3 regions of the Streptomyces sp. NPDC058697 genome follow, and region 3 is predicted to be linked to each of the others. Evidence: riboswitches for the same ligand, from Rfam matches in the RefSeq annotation. Region 3 holds a riboswitch; each other region holds the start of a gene.
The links. Region 3 has a riboswitch for cyclic di-AMP ahead of ACFWXQ_RS30620 (NlpC/P60 family protein). Riboswitches for the same ligand answer to the same signal wherever they lie in the genome.

Region 1 (3,247 bases), 130 kb from region 3:
TTGATCGCGTCGAGGATCAGGTCCAGGGCCTCGCGGTTGGAGCCGAGGTTCGGGGCGAAGCCGCCCTCGTCGCCGAGGCCGGTGGACAGGCCGCGGCTCTTCAGGACCTTCTTGAGGGTGTGGTAGACCTCGGCGCCCCAGCGCACGGCCTCGGAGAAGGACTCCGCGCCGATCGGGGCGATCATGAACTCCTGGATGTCGACGTTGGAGTCGGCGTGCGACCCACCGTTGAGGATGTTCATCATCGGGACCGGCAGCAGGTGCGCGTTCGGTCCGCCCAGGTAGCGGAAGAGGGGGAGGTCGGACGCCTCGGACGCGGCGTGGGCGACGGCGAGCGAGACACCGAGGATCGCGTTGGCGCCGAGCGAGCCCTTGTTGTCGGTGGCGTCCAGGTCGATCATGGCCTGGTCGATGAGGCGCTGCTCGGTGGCGTCGTAGCCGACGAGCTCCGGGCCGAGCTGCTCGATGACGGCGAGGACGGCCTTCTCGACACCCTTGCCGAGGTAGCGGTTGGGGTCTCCGTCACGGAGCTCAACAGCCTCGAAGGCACCTGTGGAGGCGCCGGACGGAACGGCGGCACGACCCGTGCTGCCGTCGTCGAGGCCGACCTCGACCTCGACCGTGGGGTTGCCTCGGGAGTCCAGGATTTCCCGGGCTACGACGACGTCGATGGACGGCACGAGCATCTCCTTCTGGGATGTGACGCAAGCTGTTCCGGGCCGGAGGCCCGGTCGGGTGCGGACCTGTGGTGGCCCCGCGGCATGAGCCTAACCGGCTGCCGGGGTTCGGCCAGCCCTCGACCGCCTCCTGGACAGAACCGAGAGTAAATTGTTTCCGAACGGAACAAAGCGAGAGGGAAGCGCGGGAACGCCGAAGAGGCGAGCCCGGGAACGAAAAAGCCCCGCCCCGGTGCGTACGGGGGAACACGCACCGGAGCGGGGAGCCCGTGGGGGACGGGGGTGGCCCTCACGAGGCCTCCACTATGGGGGACACGGATGTGAGGGCGCTGTGGTTCAGCCGCGATTCGATTGTGGGTCCGGAGATCCGGCTGTGGGCCGGAGATCCGGCCGAGGCTGAGCGGCCAGGGCCTCGGCCGGGACGTGACATGACGTCCGGACAATCGAAGTGGGGGTCGCGGCCGACGGGTGTCAGCTGAGGTGCAGCTGCTGGCCCGGGAAGATGAAGTCGGCGTCGTCGACGATGTCGTCGTTCAGCTTGTACAGCTTCGCCCAGCCGCCCTTGACGTTCTTCTTCTCGGCGATCTCGCTGAGGGTGTCACCCTTGACGACCTTGTACTCGCCGTCGCCCTTCTCGACCTTCTTGCCGGTCGGGGTCTCGACGGTCTTCTTCGCGGCCGGCCGCTCCTGGGAACGCGAGGCGCGCTCCTCGGAGGACTTGGTGCTCTGCTGCGGCTGCGACTGCGAGGTGCCCTGGCCGGAGTTGCCCGAGTTCGAGGGCGCCGGGGCGCCACCGGCCGAGGCGCCGGACAGGCCCACGCCACAGCTCGGCCAGGCACCCTTGCCCTGGCCCGCGAGGACCTTCTCGGCGACGGCTATCTGCTCGGACTTGGAGGCCTGGTTGGCGGTGGAGGCGTACGCCGTGCCGCCGTACGCGGCCCAGGTGGAGGCCGAGAACTGCAGGCCGCCGTAGTAGCCGTTGCCGGTGTTGATCGACCAGTTGCCGCCGGACTCGCACTGGGCGACGGCGTCCCACTCGGAGGCGGTGGCGGCGGAGGCTCCCGTGGCGCCCATCAGCGGGACGGCGACGGCCGCGGTGGTGACACCGGCGAGCGTGGCGAAACGGGTGGCCTTGGACGGGCGGCGGTGCTTGCCCTTGCTCGAAAGCAGCATGAAGTGATCCCCTCACCGACGCCTGCGAGGTGAGCTGTCGGGTTCGGGCCGAGTGAGTTGCCCGGCCGCGCGACACTGCTGTCACGCGGCTTAACCCCAAGCCGTACCTGGCCTCAACGACCGGGTCCGGCACTTACCTTGGGTCCCCCGCTCCTGCCTACGGCGCTTGACGCGACGACTGTTCCCGTACGGCCGCTGGCAGGATTCGGCGTTGCGTCCGTCGGGGCTCACCAGTGGCGAGCGGTCACGACCGTAGACACGCGATCCGCCGAATTTCAAAGACGATCAGGGTCTTGAGATCCATGTCTCACTTTCACCAAATCGGACATTCAGCGCGAACTACCGCTGTTTTTCGCCCGATTCGACGCCTTGATGACCACATGGCACACCGCGCGGACCGCTACTTGTCGGCCGTCTGCAGGCCCTCCACGTCGAGGCTCTGACCGGGGATGATGAAGTCCGGGTCGTCACCGACGGCTTCCTTGTTCTCGGCGTAGAGCGCCCGCCATCCGCCCTCGACACCAAGGGAGTCGGCGATCCCCGAGAGGTTGTCTCCGGAACGCACGGTGTACGAGCCCTCGGCGGCGACGCGCGACTCGCTGTCGCTGCGCGAGGCGTGCCGGCCGGCGGAGTCGTCCGCCCGGGTGTCGGTGGCGCCTTCGTCGGCACTGCCACCGCGGTGACGGCCGGAGCCGGTGTCTTCCGTTCCGGAATCCTCGGCCGAAGCCTCCCCGTTCTGGGAGGACTTGTCCGGGTCGTCACTCTTTGCGGTGGCGTCCGAGGAGGAGCTGTCGGAATCCTGTGAGTCCGCGCTGTCGCCACTGCCACTGGACGAGTCGGACGAACTGGATGAACCAGACGTGTCGGACTTCGTCCCGCTGCTGTCCCCCATACCCAGGCCGGACAGCGGAGTGGAAGATTCCTCCGCGACCCCCGTGTCGACGTCGGCCGAGTCGGAGTTCTGCGTCAGACCCGCGACGAGCCCGCAGGTCGCCCAGGCGCTCGTGCCCTGCTTCGCGAGAACCTTCTCGGCGACGGCTATCTGCTGCGAACGGCTGGCCTGGTCGGCGCTCGGCGCGTAGTCGAGGCCGCCGTTGTCCTCCCAGGTCTCCTGGGTCATCTGGAGGCCGCCGTAGTACCCGTCGCCGGAGTTGGCGCTCCAGGAGCCGCCGCTCTCGCACTCCGCGACCGCGTCCCAGGTCGTACCGCTTGCGGCGCTCGCGCCGGTCGCGCCGAGCAGAGGGATCGCGATGGCCGACCCGGTCACACCCGCCGCGACGAGGAGAGCCGGAGCCTGACGGGGGCGACGGTGACGACCGTTCCCGGAGAGCATGCGGTTGCCTTTCGCGTGACAGCAAGGACTGCGCACAGCGCACAGCCCGACGACTGCGCTTGTG
Region 2 (3,247 bases), on a different contig from region 3:
CCGCCGCCTACTGGGCCATCCACGCCTTCATCTGGGTCGACGCGGCCGGCGGCAGGCGGCCCGTGCGGTACCGCTGGGAACCGGTGGCCGGACGCACCGACCTGACCGCGGCCGAGGCGGCCACCCGCACCCCGCACTACCTGACCGACGAACTGCACCAGCGCCTGGAGCACGCACCGGTGGCGTTCGAACTGCGGATCCAACTCGCCGAACCCGACGACCCCACCCACGACCCCAGCACCGTCTGGCCCGACCACCGCAAGGAGATCACCGCCGGGCGCCTGGAGATCAACGCCCCCGCCGACGACCAGGATCCCTGGAACACGCAGGCCTTCAACCCCACCCGCGTCACCACCGGCATCCAGCTCTCCGACGACCCCGTCCTCGCCTTCCGGGCCCACGCCTACGCCGAATCCCACCGCCGGCGCAGCCACAACCAGTAGAGCCCCGACCCATGTTGTCCCGCCCATGAGTGAACCTCCTTGATTCGTGCGGCGTTTGACGTGATGACAGCACAACGCCCCCGCACCCGGCACCTGTTGGCGGAGCGACTTGCGGAGTGACTCGACGAGCGCTTCGGGGGCCCGACGAATGGACGGACTTGAACAAGCAGACCAAGAGATCCCCCGGCCGACGAGGCCTGCTGCGCGGCGCCCTGGTGGGGTGTTGCGCGATGGCCCTGTCGACCGCGGGGGCGACAGCGGCGAGCGCCTCGGCACCCTCGACATCCACCGCGCGCACCGTGAACTACGTGGCCCTGGGCGACTCCTACGCCTCCGGCCCCGGCATACCGACCCAGGTCGACTCCGCGTGTGCGCGGTCCGACCGGAACCATCCGTCCCTCCTCGCGGCAGCGAGGAACTGGCAGCTGACCGACGTCAGTTGTTCGGGTGCCACGACGACGGCCCTGGCCGGCCCCCAGGGCGCGCAGCCGCCGCAACTGGACGCACTCGGCGCGGACACGGACGTGGTCACCCTGACCATCGGTGGCAACGACATCGGCTTCTCCAGAAATCTGGCCACCTGCGCCGGACTGACGTCCAAGGACCCGACGGGCAACCCGTGCCAGGCCTTCTTCACCAGCGGCGGCACCGACCAGCTGGAGCAGCGCGTCAACGACACCGCTCCCAAGATCGCCGCGGCGCTGGACGCCGTCCGGCAGCGGGCTCCGCACGCCAAGGTCCTGGTGGTCGGCTATCCCGACCTGTTCCCGGACGACGGGGTCGGCTGCACCGGCTCCGCCGTACCGCTCGCGGCCGGTGACTTCGCCTATCTGCGGGACACCGAGAAGAAGCTCAACGCGATGCTCGCGAGCCAGGCGTCGGCAAACGGCGCGGGCTACGTCGACACGTACACCCCGACGGTGGGACACGACATGTGCAAGCCGGCCGGCGAGCGCTGGATCGAACCCCTGGTCCCGGAGGGTCCGGCCGCACCCGCCCACCCCAACGCGCAGGGCCAGCAGACCATGGCCGCCACGGTGGAGCGTGCCCTCCACTGCCGCGTGTACCGCCGATGACCTGAGTGGGGCGTGGGCACCGGCGGTCCGGGGGAGAGCCGGTGCCCCGTCCCACAAGCGAGGATCGCCGTCCCGTGGCGCGCGCAACGCGCGTTCACGAAGCTGTACTTGCCCGGCGCGGGCGGCACGGGCGTCACGGCGGGAGTTGCGAACCGTGAGAAGTCGCCGAAGTCCGGCGATGTCTCGACCCGGTACGACGAAGGTCACAGTTATATATCGGACACTTCGCCCTTCAATCTTCACACGAGGTGCACATGTTGGCTAAGTTGACGGACAGGACGCACGACTCCCTCCGGTGAACCTCGCCGGGTCGCGCGGCCTCCGCCGAATTCGGTGGCCCTCGCGGCGACCGGAACCGGGGACCCAACCGAACTTTGGGGTGAATCGGCCCAACCGCCCGACAGGGCAAGGGCCGTAGGGCATACCTTCCGGATTCCTCGCCCGAACCCGACAGCTAACTCGGTAGGCGGAGCACGGAAGGAGTACGGCTCCCATCGCGCCGGAACGAACCACGCGCCCCGGAGGCAGCAACCTCCCGGGTATACCCCGGCCCGCCCTCGCGACGGCGGCCGCCACCTCAGTGGACCTCTACTCCTCGGCCGGCGGCTCCTCGCCCGCGCGAGAGGACGACAAGCCGAGTCGCGAAGAAGTCCAGCAGCGGATCAGCAGCCTCTACGACCAGGCAGAGACCGTCAGCGGGAACTACAACGCGACCCGGGCGATGAACTCGGGGCGCCCGCGCGAGCGTGTGACGCCCGGACCCGACGCTGGGCGTGGGCGCGCCGACACGGTTTCCGCCCCTGCCCCCGCTCTGAACGACCGCGCCAAGCAGTGGTTCGACGTCGGACGCTCGCAGCTGGGGCCCCTCATCCCCGCCGTGCTGCCGCCCGACAGGATGCCGGACCGCGGCCAGGCCGCGGCGCGGCCCAAGAGCACCGGTGACCGTCCGGGGGAGCGGTCGCCCGACCGTGCGCTGGAAGCGGCGGCCAAGCCCGTCCTGGAGCTGACCGCCGGACCCGGCGCCGCGACAGCCGCCCGGCCCGTGGCGGAGTTGACCGCGGGTCCCGTCGCCGCGCTGCCGGCCGTGCCCCAGCAGCGTCAGGACGCCACCGCGGTCATGCCCGCACTGCCCGCCGCTGATCCGCGGCAGCCGCTGAAGACCTCCAAGCAGCGGAACCAGAGCAAGCTCGCGAAGGCCCGTGAACTGCTGTCCGCGCACACCGCCCGGCGGAGCGCCCCGGTGGCGGCCATCGAACCCGCGCCGGCGGCGACCGCCTGGGCCACCACCGAGGGGCAGGGCTACCGCCAGGCCGAGGCCGAATGGTGGCAGCAGCAGTCGCAGCCGCAGTCGCAGTCGGCCGGTTTCGGCACGCACCTGTCCGTCGACGCCCTGGGCGGCCCGGACCTGACGCTCGGCATGGGCCTGCCCGCCGCTCCGGCTGCGGCTCCGGTTCCGTCCTTTGCTCCGGCTCCGTCAATCGGCATGGACCTGCCCATGGGACCGGACCTGTCGTTCGGTATGGCTCCGCCCGTCGACGCCCGTACGCCGGTCGGCACGGGCCTGCCCATCGGCTCGGACGGCGCTTCGAACCCCGGATACGCCACCTCGAACCCCGGATACGGCGCTACGACCCCCGGTTACGGCGGGTCGACCCCGGGATACGGCGGGAAGGCGGCGACAGCGGTCGACTTCGCCCGTGAGCAGATCGGCAAGCCCTGTGTGTGGGG
Region 3 (3,247 bases):
TCAAGATAGGCGTGAAGCTCGCCCTGCTGGTCGTGATCCTCGGCCTCGTGTACGTGAAACGGGACGAGGAAAAGGTGGAGAACAGCCTGTTCGGCCTGGTGGGCGGACTGACCACGGCGAACATCTTCATCGCGGTGCTCTGGACCTGAGCGGAGACAGGCTCCTGCTTCCACTCAGGTCTGCGAAAGCCCCTCAGGCCGGGCGCACCACGCTGTGGATCGGCATGTAGAAGATCGACTCCTCGCGGACGTACGCCCCCGGCTTGGGCGCGTGGATCATCATTCCGTCGCCGACGTAGATGCCGACGTGGCTGATGTCGTCGTAGAAGAAGACCAGGTCACCGGGCTGGGCGCTGTTCACGGAGACCGTCGTGCCGGCCTTGACCTGGTCCCAGGTGGTGCGCGGGAGGGTGACGCCGGCGGCCTTCCAGGCGGCCTGGGTGAGCCCGGAGCAGTCGTACGAGCCGGGGCCGCTCGCGCCCCAGACGTACGGCTTGCCGACCTGGGCGCGGGCGAACGCGAGCGCCTTGCCGGCCTTGGCGGTGGAGGCGGCGGAGTCGGACCCGGAGGTCCCCGACGTCCCCGGGGCGCTCCCGGCGCCCGTGGAGGTCCCGGTGCCCTGTGCCGCCTCCTGGCGCCGCCGCTCGGCGTCGGCCGCCTGCTGCCGGGCCAGCTCGTCCGCCTTGCGCTGGGCCGCTTCCTGCTTCTGCCGCTCGATCGCGGCGAGCCGCGCCTTCTCCTCGGTGGTCAGCTTCGAGAGGAGGTCGCGCGCCGTGGCGAGCTTCCGCTGGACGTCCGCCTTGGACGTCTTGAGCGAGCTCTGTGTCCTGGTGAGCGTCTCCAGGCTCTCGGACGCCTCCTGCCGCTTCTCCGTCGTGGCGGTCTGCTGCGTCACGTAGTCGTCGACGGACTGCTTCTGGCGGCTGGTCAGCCGGTCCATCAGCTGGGTCTGGTCGAAGTAGTCCTGCGGGTTGTCCGCGAGGAGGAGGGAGGCGGTGTCGGGGGCGGCGGCCCCGGTGCGGTACTGCGCGGCGGCGAACGTACCGAGCTCCTCGCGCGCGTCGTTGAGCTTCTCCGTGCGGCGCGCCACGTCGTCGAGGAGGGTGTCGACGCGCTTCTTCTGCTTGGTGGTCTTCTCCTTGGCCGCGTTGTACTTCTCGCCGGCCGTCTCCGCCTGACGGTAGAGGTCGTCGACCTTCTTCTCGACTTCCTCGAGACTCGGCCTGGGCTCCTCGGAGGGGGCCGCGTTCGCCGTCTGGGAGAGAAGGGCCACCGAGGTCAGGGCCGCGGTGGCGATGGCCGGAGTCCGTATGCCCATGGAACTGGGGGGCCGGGCCCTGCGGTGTGGCGCCACGAGGGCGTCTCCTTCCGTCGTCCGCCTACCGAGTTAGCTGTCGGGTTCGGGCGGGTGCTCCGGAAGGTTTGCCCTACGGTCCGTTTCCCCGAAGGGAGTTGGACCGATTCACCCCATGGTCGGTGGGTCCCCGGCTCCGTCGGCCACGAGGGCGTACCGGACTCGGCGGAGGCCGCTCGGCCCGGCGTGTTCGCCGGTGCGGGTCGTGCGGCCCACATAAAAGTTAGCTAATTCCTGTGGCCCCTGTGAAGTTTGATGCGCGTTATGCCCGATACATTTTCGTGACCTTAGCTTTGGGTTCCCCGCTCCCGGGTTAATTCGGAAGGGTGTGGGGTGAGTTGTCCGCCCCTTGGGGGCGCGGGGAACTGCGCGACCAGCCACAGCCGACCCACACCCGAAACACGGCGTTCCGGGTTTCCGGCGAAGCCGCAGGTAGACCGCTTGGTCGCGGACCGTCAGAGGTCACCTCCGGAGGGTGACGGGGCCCGTTGCGGGCGGCCCCGGAAGACCTCGGCCCCGCGGAGTTGCCGAGGTGGCGGCACGCTGTCAGTGGGGGCGCCTAGACTCGGAGAGCGATGAGCAGCCTCTTTGATGACAGCTTCCTGGCGGACCTCAAGCCCTCGCAGGCCCACGAGGAAGAGCCCCCGCCGCCGCCCGAGGACGAGACGCCGGATGCGGAGCCGGTTCCGGACGATTTGTTCGGCGGTCGGTTCGACGTGCCGCCGAGCCGGGACGGGTACTACCGTGACGGCGCCCCCCGGCCGCACGTGGACCCGGCCGCGCTCCTGGACGGGCTGAACGAGAACCAGCGCGCGGCGGTGGTCCACCACGGCTCGCCGCTGCTCATCGTGGCCGGCGCCGGCTCCGGCAAGACCCGTGTGCTCACGCACCGCATCGCCCACCTCCTGGGCGAGCGCAGGGTGCATCCGGGCCAGATCCTCGCGATCACGTTCACGAACAAGGCCGCGGGCGAGATGAAGGAGCGCGTCGAGCAGCTCGTCGGCCCGCGGGCCAACGCGATGTGGGTGATGACGTTCCACAGCGCGTGTGTGCGGATCCTGCGGCGCGAGTCGAAGCAGCTCGGCTTCACCTCCTCCTTCTCGATCTACGACGCCGCCGACAGCAAGCGCCTCATGGCCCTGGTCTGCCGTGACCTGGACCTCGACCCCAAGCGCTTCCCGCCCAAGTCGTTCAGCGCCAAGATCTCGAACCTGAAGAACGAGCTGATCGACGAGGAGGACTTCGCCGCCCAGGCCGCCGACGGCTTCGAGAAGACCCTCGCCCAGGCCTACGCGATGTACCAGTCACGGCTGCGCGAGGCGAACGCGCTGGACTTCGACGACCTGATCATGACGACGGTCAACCTCCTGCGCGCCTTCCCGGACGTCGCCGAGCACTACCGCCGCCGCTTCCGGCACGTCCTCGTCGATGAGTACCAGGACACGAACCACGCGCAGTACGCACTCGTCCGCGAGCTCGTCGGCACCTCCGAGCACCCCGTGGACGTACCGCCGAGCGAGCACGACCTCCCGCCGGCCGAGCTGTGCGTGGTGGGTGACGCGGACCAGTCGATCTACGCCTTCCGCGGCGCGACCATCCGCAACATCCTCCAGTTCGAGGAGGACTACCCGAACGCGACGACGATCCTGCTGGAGCAGAACTACCGCTCCACGCAGACGATCCTCACCGCCGCCAACGCGGTCATCGAGCGCAACGAATCGCGCCGCCCCAAGAACCTGTGGACCAACGCGGGCGCGGGCGCCCAGATCACCGGCTATGTGGCCGACACCGAGCACGACGAGGCCCAGTTCGTCGCCGACGAGATCGACCGCCTCACGGACGCGGGCGACGCGAAGGCGGGCGACGTCGCGGTCTTCTACCGTACGAACGCGCA

Region 1: it holds a riboswitch for cyclic di-AMP, as region 3 does, so the genes downstream of both, ACFWXQ_RS30070 (transglycosylase family protein) here and ACFWXQ_RS30620 (NlpC/P60 family protein) in region 3, are expected to answer to the same signal.
Region 2: it holds a riboswitch for cyclic di-AMP, as region 3 does, so the genes downstream of both, ACFWXQ_RS03780 (C40 family peptidase) here and ACFWXQ_RS30620 (NlpC/P60 family protein) in region 3, are expected to answer to the same signal.

The regions. Positions count from the first base shown of each region.
Region 1 is NZ_JBHXSU010000015.1:21,140-24,386, reverse strand. It holds gene eno (phosphopyruvate hydratase) at 1-680, opposite strand, end outside; gene ACFWXQ_RS30070 (transglycosylase family protein) at 1,149-1,850, opposite strand; cyclic di-AMP (ydaO/yuaA leader) riboswitch at 1,855-2,025, opposite strand; gene ACFWXQ_RS30065 (transglycosylase family protein) at 2,251-3,183, opposite strand.
Region 2 is NZ_JBHXSU010000001.1:890,410-893,656, reverse strand. It holds gene ACFWXQ_RS03790 (catalase family peroxidase) at 1-443, shown strand, start outside; gene ACFWXQ_RS03785 (SGNH/GDSL hydrolase family protein) at 674-1,519, shown strand; cyclic di-AMP (ydaO/yuaA leader) riboswitch at 1,832-2,004, shown strand; gene ACFWXQ_RS03780 (C40 family peptidase) at 2,100-3,247, shown strand, end outside.
Region 3 is NZ_JBHXSU010000015.1:148,342-151,588, forward strand. It holds gene ACFWXQ_RS30615 (hypothetical protein) at 1-149, shown strand, start outside; gene ACFWXQ_RS30620 (NlpC/P60 family protein) at 193-1,353, opposite strand; cyclic di-AMP (ydaO/yuaA leader) riboswitch at 1,360-1,531, opposite strand; gene pcrA (DNA helicase PcrA) at 1,929-3,247, shown strand, end outside.